DNA from 3 places in the Arthrobacter sp. P1_C12_2 genome. Region 2 is predicted to be linked to each of the others. Evidence: predicted binding sites of a transcription regulator. Region 2 holds the regulator's gene; each other region holds the start of a gene.

Region 1 (3,272 bases), on a different contig from region 2:
GAGCTGGATTTCCCCGCCGCGGCCGGGCGCGGTGCGCTCCAGCACTTCAAAGACGGCCGGGTGCAAAACATAGCGGCCGATCACGGCCAGGTTGGACGGGGCGTCCTCGGCGTCGGGCTTCTCCACGAGCTGGTTGACGCGGACGTAGTCCTCACCGCCGATTGCCTCGACGTCGGCGCAGCCGTAGGCACTGATCTGGGACGGGTCCACCTCGATCAGAGCGACCACCGACCCGCCGGTCTTGGCCTGGACGTCGATCATGGTGCTGAGGAGCTCATCGCGGGCGTCGATGAGGTCATCGCCCAGGAGGACGGCGAACGGCTCCTGCCCGACGTGCTGCTTGGCCCGGAGGACGGCGTGGCCGAGGCCCATGGGATCGCCCTGGCGGACGTAGTGGATGTCGCCGAGGTTGCTGGCGGCCTGAATGGACTCGAGCTTCGCCGTGTCGCCCTTCGCCTTCAGCGTGGACTCCAGCGCGGGAACGCGGTCGAAGTGGTCCTCCAACGCCCGCTTGTTGCGGCCCGTGATCATCAGGATGTCGTTCAGGCCGACATTCACGGCCTCCTCGACGACGTACTGGATGGCCGGCTTGTCAACGACAGGCAGCATTTCCTTGGGCATGGCCTTCGTGGCCGGAAGAAACCTGGTACCAAGGCCCGCGGCGGGGATAACGGCCTTGCGGACGGAAGCGTTGGGTGTATTCACACGACTAATCTAACGGAGGGACCAATCATTGCGTAATCATTATTCGAACCGCCCGCCGGGCCCTCCCCGGTGCGTCGCGGCCGATAGAGGCAGAGGACGGGCCAATATGGCGTCAAAAGAGGAAATACGCTCTGGCCACAGGGCGGCGCGTTCCGCGCTCCCGCTGGCCGCGCAGGATGCCGCCGCGGCGGGCATCGCCCGCCATGGGCTCCAGTGGGCCTCCGGGCTGGCCCGCGGCGGCCAGGGCACCTTCGCGGCGTACCTCGGCGTGGGCGCCGAACCGCCCACGCAGCCGCTGCTGACGGCCCTGGTCGATGCCGGACACCGGGTGCTGCTGCCGGTTTGCGAACCCGATATCGAGCTCAGCTGGGTGTATTGGACTCCGCAGTCCGGGTTTGTCCGCAGCCGGTACGCGCCCATCCAGGAGCCTGTCGGAGAGCGCCACAGCACCGAAGTCATGCGGGACGCCACCGCAATCTTCCTGCCGGCCACCGCCGTGGATCTCTCGGGCAACCGCATCGGACAAGGCGGCGGCTACTACGACAAGTTCCTGGCCTCCCTGGCTGCCATGTCGTCCGCGTCCAGCGAAGCGTCCGACGCCGCGGCGCTGCCGACGGCCGCCGTCGTCTATTCCAGCGAGGTGCTACCCGCAGGCAGCATTCCCGCGGAGTCGTTCGACCGGAAAGTCGACACGGCGCTGACCCCGGGCGGGATCATCCGGCTCGGCCGATCCCTGCTCGGCTGATCCGGGTTCCTGCCAAGGTGATAGAATTGGCACTCAGGCCCTGCGACTGCTAAGCGGAACCTGTCGATAGATATATCGGCGGTGATCCCGACTCGACAGCACGGGACCTGCTCGTTTGTCCCTGAGGAGGATTTCCAGTGCCCACGTATGCATACGCCTGCAAGGACTGCAGCCACGCCTTCGAGATCGTGCAGTCGTTCAGCGACAACTCCTTGACGTCCTGCCCCGAGTGCCAGGGCACGCTGCGCAAGAAGTTCAACAGCGTCGGCGTAGTGTTCAAGGGCTCGGGCTTCTACCGGACCGATTCGCGCGACGCCAAGGGCAGCACGGTTTCCCCGGCTCCGGCAGCTCCCGCGGCCACCCCCGCACCCGCCGCTGCGGCCAGCTAGGGCATCTGCCGGGTTGGCGCCGACAGCCAGTTGGGCCACGCCCCGCTGAGGCTGCTTAGTTCGTTAGTTCCGCCGACCGTTGTCCACATAGGACGTTCCACGGCTCCCGCCGCTATGCGCTGATCCGTAGCGTGGCGGCATGGCACCTACTCTCAGCGCGGTTTCCCCGCCTTCGTTCCGGACGGCTGCCACGGCCGCGTCCAGATGGTCTTCCACGCCTTCGTCCATGCCGTTCCGCGCAATGCCGGTAGCGGGCTCCGGCCGCTGGGCCCGAACCAGGATCCGCCCCGCCGGCCTTCCTCCCGGCACGTTTCCGGCCGGCCGTCCGTTCCGGAGCCCGATCGATTCCGCGAAGCCCCGCCGGCGGCCGCCCCGTGGCCGGCCATCGCGGCGCCGCCTGCGCGGCTGGTTGAACCGGAACCGGCGGCTTATCGCGGCCCTCTTGTTCTGCATCCCCGCCGGCCTGACGGTTCAGCAGCTGACTCCCGCGCCCGCCGACACGGTCGCTGCCTTCGCCGCAGCGGCCGATCTACCCGCCGGAAAGACCCTGGAACCCGGTGATGTCAGCAGGATCAGCGTGCCGCCCGGCCTCGTGCCTGCCGGCAGCCCCGGCAGCGAGACCGCGTTCCAGGGAAAGCAGCTCGCCGCACCGCTGCGCCAGGGCCAGCTCCTCACCGACGCCCAGATCCTTGGCCCGGGCCTGCTCGCAGGAAGCCCGCCCGGCTCGGCAGCCGTGCCGCTGAGGATGGCGGATCCGGCCTCCATCCAGCTCATCTCCCCCGGGCAGCTCGTCAACGTGGTGCTCACCGGCGGCAACGGTAATGAACAACCCGGCGAAGGCCAAATCCTGGCCGAAGCCGTGCCGGTGCTCTGGACGTCCGCGCACGGCGGCAAGGCCGGCCCCTGGCCCGCCACCGCGGAGACTGACGGGCTGGTGGTGGTGGCAGCGGCCGCCGACCAGGCACGAAGACTCGCGGGCGCGTCTACCCAAGGCAAGCTGTTTTTCGTGCTGGTGGCCGCGCCGCCGGGCTAGGAGCGTCACCACCGGGCTGTGTAGCGTCCCCGCCGCACCAGGAGCGTCACCGCCGGGCTGTAGCGTCACCGCCGGGCCAGGGGCCCGGACAGTCTGCTCCGGTTGACACCGGCAGCGCCGCAGGCTCTGCGGTGGCGTCCGCAACTTCAGCCCCAGTGCGGCGGCTTCTGCTCCTGGAGCCAGGCGTCGTGATCGTAATTATCAGGCTGGTCACCCCAGCGCCGGGGGTCGTCTTCCGCCGCCTTGTTCGGCAGCACACCTTCGGGCACGGCGGCCTGTGCCTCCGAACGGCGGGACGTCTCCTCCGCCGCGTCCTGGTCCGGGCCGTCGCCGGTCGATTCATCGGGCTTCGGCCCGGCGGCCTTCGGCTCAGCTGCGCCGGCCGCGTAATCCCCGTTGG
Region 2 (3,272 bases):
GCGGCAGCGCGTTTGCCGGAACGCCATGGTACGGGGCCTGACCATGGCCGGCCTGGTTGCCCGTGTGTTCGCGTGCGTTATCTGCCACGGTGTAGCCCTTCAGATTGCGATGATGCGTTGCTGCCTGGGTGATGCCTGGAATAGCCGGGACCGCACTGGGAGGGCGGCCGCAGATACAAGAATACTTGCTCGGGCCCGGAAATGGAGATCACGGGGCGGCCGCGGCGGGCTAGGGCACGGTGAGGAAGTCAATGACCTCTTCCACGCGGCCAAGCAGGGACGCCTCCAGATCCGCGTAGCTGCGGACAGCCCCCAGGAGTTTCTGCCAGCCGAGGCCGACGTCCTCCTTCGTGGAGTGGGGCCACCCGAAGGCCATCAGGATGCCGGTCTTCCAGTCCACGCCGCGGGGGATCACGGGCCACTGCTCAATCCCCAGGACCGCGGGCCGGATGGCCTGCCACACGTCCACGTACGGGTGGCCCACGATCAGGACGTTGCCGGCGGCGCCCGGTGAGGCCATGACGGCGTCGGCGATCCGCGACTCCTTGGAGTCGGCCACCAGGTGGTCTACGAGCACGCCGAGGCGCCGGCCCGGGCCCGGTCCGAACTCCGCCACGGCGGCCGCGAGGTCGTCAATGCCGTGCAGGGGTTCGACGACGATGCCCTCCACCCGGAGGTCATCGCCCCAGACCTTCTCCACCAGCTCGGCGTCGTGCTTGCCTTCAACCCAGATGCGGCTGGCTTTGGCCACCTGTGCGCGCTGCCCCGCCACCCGGACCGAGCCGGACGCCGTGCGGCCGGCACCGGCGGCCGGTGCCGCCTTCTTTGGGGCCGGAGGCATCAGTCGGATGGGCTGGCCCTCCAAAAGGAAGCCAAAGCCGAGGCGGAAGGACCGCGACTTGCCCCGCCGGTCCTCCAGCGCCACGACGTGCATGCCGCCGGACTTCTCCACTCGGGTCACGGCACCCACCCACCCGGACTGGACCTCCTCGAGGACCATCCCGCGTTCCACCGGGACTTCCGGCAACTGGGTCTTGGCGGGGGCGGACAGGTCCTGGGGTCCCCAGTTCTGGTACGACATCTCTACACGCTTACTTTGCACTCGGAATGTACGGCGGTCGGTGGAACTCTCCGGGGCCGGAACCCGGACCGCGACGGCGCGCAACGGCGGCGGCTGCCACGGTCCCGGCGCCGGCGTGACAGGAATCGCGTTCCCGTGGGCCACGCCTGGAGCGAATCCAATGCTAACAACGCGGCGACTCATATTAGACTGGTTAGCACTTAGGCATGTCGAGTGCTAACCCTTGTCCTGTTTCGGGCCGTCCGTGCACCACGGGTGGACGTGAACCGGACAAGGCGGGGCGGCACCGGCTGCGGGACAGTCGATTGGAGGTGGAGCGTGAGCGAACCGCGCAAACTCGAAGTGCTGCGCGCCATCGTGGAGGACTACGTCCATTCGCGTGAGCCCGTTGGTTCCAAAGCGCTCGTCGAGCGGCACCATCTCGGCGTCTCCAGTGCCACGATCCGAAATGACATGGCGGCGCTGGAAGACGAGGGTCTGATCACGGCACCGCATACGAGTGCGGGCCGGATCCCCACTGACAAGGGCTACCGGCTCTTCGTCGACCAGATCTCAGCGGTGAAGCCGTTGTCCCCCGCCGAGCGCCGGGCCATCCAGGCCCTGCTGGAAGGATCCGAGGACCTCGACGACATCCTTGACCGGACCGTGAGGCTCCTCTCGCACCTGACCAACCAGGTCGCCGTCGTGCAGTATCCGCTGCTCAGCCGCGCCCGGGTGCGGCACATAGAGTTCGTGCTGCTGGCCCCCCGGAAGGTGCTGATCGTCCTCATCGCGGACACCGGCAAAGTGGAGCAGCGCGTCATCGACGTCGGGCAGGATATACCCGACGACGCCCTGGCGGAGCTGCGTACCCGTTTCCTGTCGAGCCTGTCCGGAACCCCGCTGAGCCTGCTGCCCCAGCTGCTGCCCGCCGTCGTCGCCGCCGGCGCGCCGGCGCGCCGTGGCGCGGCGCAGGCGCTGGCCCGCGGCCTGGAAGCCCTGGCCACGAGCAGCCGCGAAGAGCGCATGGTTATGGCCGGCACGGCGAATCTGGCACGCTCCAATGTGGACTTCCCGCTTAGCATCGGCCCCGTGCTGGAGGCGCTCGAGGAACAGGTGGTCATGCTCCGCCTGCTCAGCGAAATGGCCGAAGACCCGCGCGGCGTGACCGTGAGCATCGGCCGGGAAAACCCCTACGACGGCCTCGCCGAGGCCTCAGTCGTGGCCACCGCCTATGGGCCGGACGCCACGGCCAAGGTCGGCGTCCTGGGACCCACCCGGATGGACTATCCCACCACCATGGCCGCCGTCCGCGCGGTGGCCCGTTACCTTTCGAGGATCCTGGGGCCTTGACAGGCCGGGACCTAACGCGACTTCTTGCCCCACAGGCAGTACAACAAGGAAGAGATACACACTTTGAGCAGCCACTATGACGTTCTTGGAGTCTCCCGCGACGCAACGGGGGAGGAGATCAAGAAGGCTTACCGGAAACTGGCCCGGACCCTGCACCCGGACGTGAACCCGGGAGAAGACGCCTCAGACCGGTTCAAGGCCGTCACGCACGCCTACGAGGTCCTCTCCGATCCGCAGAAGCGCCGGGTCTATGACACCACGGGCAACGAGAACGGCACCGACAACGGCTTCGGCGGCGGCAGCTACTCGGGCCAGGGCTTCGCCTTCCAGGACATTTTCGAGACGTTCTTCGGGGCAGGCGGCGGCCAGGGCGGCCCCGCGTCCCGTGTCCGCCGCGGCCAGGACGCGCTGATCAGCGTGCGGATTGACCTCCGCGACGCGGTGTTCGGCGTGAACAAGAAGCTGGAGGTCGACACGGCTGTGGTCTGCCCGACGTGCGAGGGCTCCTGCTGCCGCGAGGGCACCCACCCGGTGCGCTGCGACATCTGTGGCGGCAGCGGCCAGGTCCAGCGCGCTGTGCGCTCCATCCTGGGCCAGGTCATGACCTCGGCCCCCTGCGGATCCTGCGAGGGCTTCGGCACCGTCATCAAGGACCCCTGCAACGAGTGCAGCGGCCAGGGCCGGATCCGCAGCCGCCGCTCGCTGACCGTCAAGGTACCGGCCGGCGTTGCCACCGGCACCCGCATCCAGTTGTCCGGCCAGGGCGAGGCGGGACCCGCCGGCGGACCGGCCGGGGACCTGTACGTGGAAATCCGGGTCAACAACGACGCCACGTACGTCCGCGACGGCGACGATCTGC
Region 3 (3,272 bases), on a different contig from region 2:
AGCACCTCGAGGCCAACGGTGTCCAGGCTCAGGCCCAGCTCGGCGGAGACAACCTGCGCACCGGTGAGGGTCGCGATGTCCTGCAGCATGGCCTTGCGTCGGTCACCGAAGCCCGGCGCCTTGACGGCGACGACGTTCAGGGTGCCGCGGATGCGGTTGACGATGAGCGTGGACAGGGCCTCGCCCTCGACGTCTTCGGCAATGATGAAGAGCGGCTTGGAGCTCTGCAGCGCCTTTTCCAGCAGCGGCAGGAAATCCTGAACCGAGGAGATCTTGCCCTGGTTGATCAGGATCAGGGCGTCCTCGAGGACGGCCTCCTGGCGTTCCGCGTCGGTGACGAAGTACGGGGACAGGTAGCCCTTGTCGAACTGCATGCCCTCGGTGAGGACCAGCTCGGTCTGCGTGGTGGAGGATTCCTCGATGGTGATCACACCATCCTTGCCGACCTTGCCGAACGCCTCGGCCAGGAGCTCGCCGACCTCGTCGCTCTGGGCGGAGATGGCGGCAACGTTGGCAACCTGAGTGCCTTCAACCGGGCGCGCGTTCTCCAGCAGGCGGGCGGCGACGGCCTCGACCGAAACCTCGATGCCGCGCTTGATCTCGCCCGGTGCGGCGCCTGCCGCAACGTTGCGCAGGCCTTCCTTGACCAGGGCCTGGGCCAGAACGGTGGCCGTGGTGGTGCCGTCACCGGCAACATCGTTGGTCTTGGTGGCGACCTCCTTGGCAAGCTGCGCGCCAAGGTTCTCGTAGGGGTCGTCCAGCTCGACTTCACGGGCGATGGTCACGCCATCGTTGGTGATCGTGGGGGCGCCCCACTTTTTGTCCAGTACGACGTTGCGGCCGCGCGGGCCCAGCGTGACCTTGACGGTGTTGGCGAGCTTATCGATGCCGGCTTCAAGCGACCGGCGGGCAGCGTCGTTAAACGCAAGCTGCTTTGCCATGGTTTTGTCCTTTCAAGACAGAACCCCGCGCAACTGATCCATTCAATACGAAGGATCGGCTGCGCGGGGGTCCAAGAGAGTTACTTTACGACGATCGCCAGAACGTCGCGGGCGGAGAGCACGAGGTACTCGGTGCCGCCGGTCTTGACTTCGGTTCCACCGTACTTGGAGTAAATGACGACGTCGCCAACGGCAACGTCAATGGGAACGCGGTTGCCGTTGTCATCGAAGCGGCCGGGGCCTACTGCAACAACTTCACCTTCCTGCGGCTTCTCCTGCGCGGAGTCCGGGATAACCAGGCCGGAAGCCGTGGTCTGCTCGGCTTCGAGCGGGCGGACAACAATACGATCCTCAAGAGGCTTAATAGAGACCGACACTCGGACCTCTCCTTTTCGTCAGCAAATTCGTGGACCATGAAGCGGTGATGCCAAGGCGCACAGACCGTCGTCGCGGTGCCGGCAGCGTGCCTGGCGGAACGCGCTTCACGTGTTAGCACCCTCCTAGGGAGAGTGCTAATGACGACTCTATGTAAATGGCTAGCACTCGGTCAAGGCGAGTGCCAGAAATTCGTTCCGGGTGAACACTTCCCCCGGGGGGACATGCCCAATTTTCGCCGCGGCGAGAGGACACGTGGGCATCATGCTCACTGCCCGCGCCGAGCGATGGACATGCCCAACGTGCGGGCATTGCCCGGGAGGACATGCCCATTCGTGGCGCCGGAGAGTGGGCATGTCCCGTGGCCGTTGGCCGTCTGGCGTTTGCGGGCGCGCGCCGACTCTCACGCCGACTCGGACGCTAATGCGCTGGCTGCTGGCTGGCTACTGGCCTGCGAGGTCTTCGAAGTCCACGTTCTCGCCGTCGTCTTCGTCCGTGTCCTGGCCTTCGTCGTTCCGGTGCCGGTACATCAGCACGGCGCCGGCGGCGGCCAGCAGGATCCCCGCGATGAGGAAGATGATGCCGCCGAGCCGGGCAGCCGTGTAAGTATCGCGGATGGCCCGGGCCTCCTCCGTGGCGTCCTGGACGTTCTTGCCGCCGACGGAATACACGGTGGCGTTGAAGGAATCGAGGAAGAAGATGATCACCAACAGTGCAACGCATACGACGGCGATCACCGCGCCGGCGACCAGCGCCGGCCTTGCGTAGCGGGCCAGCCCCTGCGGGCTCCGGCGCTCCTGCCCGGCGTCGTCGTTGCCTACCGTGTCCTGCCCGGCCGTGTCCGCTGGGATGCTGTCGCCTGTGCCGCTGTCTTCCATGCCGTCAAGCCTAGCCCCCGCTGCCCGGTCACAGCGCGCCCGCGGACCTCAACTACGCTGGATGGCATGACTGACGCACCGCAGGAACATATTGCCCCGATCCTCACCCCCGAGGGCTGGGAGCTGCTGGCGTCGCTGGGCCCTTACCGCGAGGACGAGGCATTCCGCCTCACGGCGGCGCTGCGCAAAGCCGGCCACTCCCCCGAACTCGTCTCGGCCGTACTCACCCAGTCCCGGCTAAGGACCAAGGCCGAGGCCAAATTCGGCGAGTTCGCCCGGCAGATGATCTTCACCAGGGCCGGTCTGGAGCAGGCCACCCGGCTCACGGTGGCGGCACGGCATGCGCAGCGGTTCGCGGAGGCCGGGATCGGCCACGTCGCGGATCTCGGCTGCGGGCTCGGGGCGGATTCGATGGCCCTGGCGTCCCTGGACCTGGTGGTCACCTCGGTGGAAATGGACGAGGCCACGGCCGCGTGCGCCACGATGAACCTGATCCCGTTCCGCAATGCCACCGTGGTCCATGCCGATGCCACGTCGGTGTCGCTGGAGGGCGTCGACGGCGTCTGGATGGACCCGGCCCGGCGCACCACGTCCACGTCGGGAACCAAACGGATCTGGGATCCGGAGGATTTCTCCCCGCCGCTGTCCTTCGTGGAGACACTCGCCGGCTCCGGCCGAGCCGTCGGCGTGAAGATGGGGCCGGGCATGCCGCACGACTCCGTGCCGGCCGGCTGCGAGGCGCAGTGGGTCTCGGTGGGCGGGGACGTGACCGAGGTGGCCCTGTGGTTCAATGCGGTGCGGCGCCCCGGGGTGCGGCGCGCGGCCCTCGTGCTCGGACCCCTCGGATCCGCTGAGCTCACCAGCGGCGAGGACTTCGGGGCCGGCCCGGTGGCGCCCGTGGGCCCCGTGGAGGGGTACCTGTATGAGCCCGACGGCGCGGTGATCCGCGCCGGACTGGTGGCCGACGTCGCCCTCCAGCTGGGCGGGCACCTCGTGGACGAGCACATCGCTTACATCTGCGCCCCGGACGTGCACGACACCCCGTTCGCCAAGGCGTACAGGGTCCTGGATGTGATGC

The links. The regulator HrcA, encoded in region 2, represses chaperone genes, less so after heat shock. The targets are predictions, from matches to a motif close to TTNGCACTCGNNNNNNNCGAGTGCNAA.
Region 1: a site for HrcA is predicted at 1,477-1,503, ahead of AC1DZQ_RS16805 (FmdB family zinc ribbon protein). Genes of this name have one in related genera too.
Region 3: a site for HrcA is predicted at 1,478-1,504, ahead of groES (co-chaperone GroES). Genes of this name have one in related genera too.

What each region holds. Positions count from the first base shown of each region.
Region 1 is NZ_JBFUAF010000017.1:21,923-25,194, forward strand. It holds gene galU (UTP--glucose-1-phosphate uridylyltransferase GalU) at 1-705, opposite strand, end outside; gene AC1DZQ_RS16800 (5-formyltetrahydrofolate cyclo-ligase) at 812-1,450, shown strand; gene AC1DZQ_RS16805 (FmdB family zinc ribbon protein) at 1,588-1,839, shown strand; gene AC1DZQ_RS16810 (RcpC/CpaB family pilus assembly protein) at 2,066-2,872, shown strand; gene AC1DZQ_RS16815 (AAA family ATPase) at 3,019-3,272, opposite strand, start outside.
Region 2 is NZ_JBFUAF010000002.1:337,595-340,866, reverse strand. It holds gene AC1DZQ_RS04315 (DUF4870 domain-containing protein) at 1-88, opposite strand, end outside; gene AC1DZQ_RS04310 (DUF3097 domain-containing protein) at 230-1,081, opposite strand; gene hrcA (heat-inducible transcriptional repressor HrcA) at 1,400-2,413, shown strand; gene dnaJ (molecular chaperone DnaJ) at 2,477-3,272, shown strand, end outside.
Region 3 is NZ_JBFUAF010000017.1:46,529-49,800, forward strand. It holds gene groL (chaperonin GroEL) at 1-941, opposite strand, end outside; gene groES (co-chaperone GroES) at 1,022-1,318, opposite strand; gene AC1DZQ_RS16885 (hypothetical protein) at 1,760-2,194, opposite strand; gene AC1DZQ_RS16890 (class I SAM-dependent methyltransferase) at 2,261-3,272, shown strand, end outside.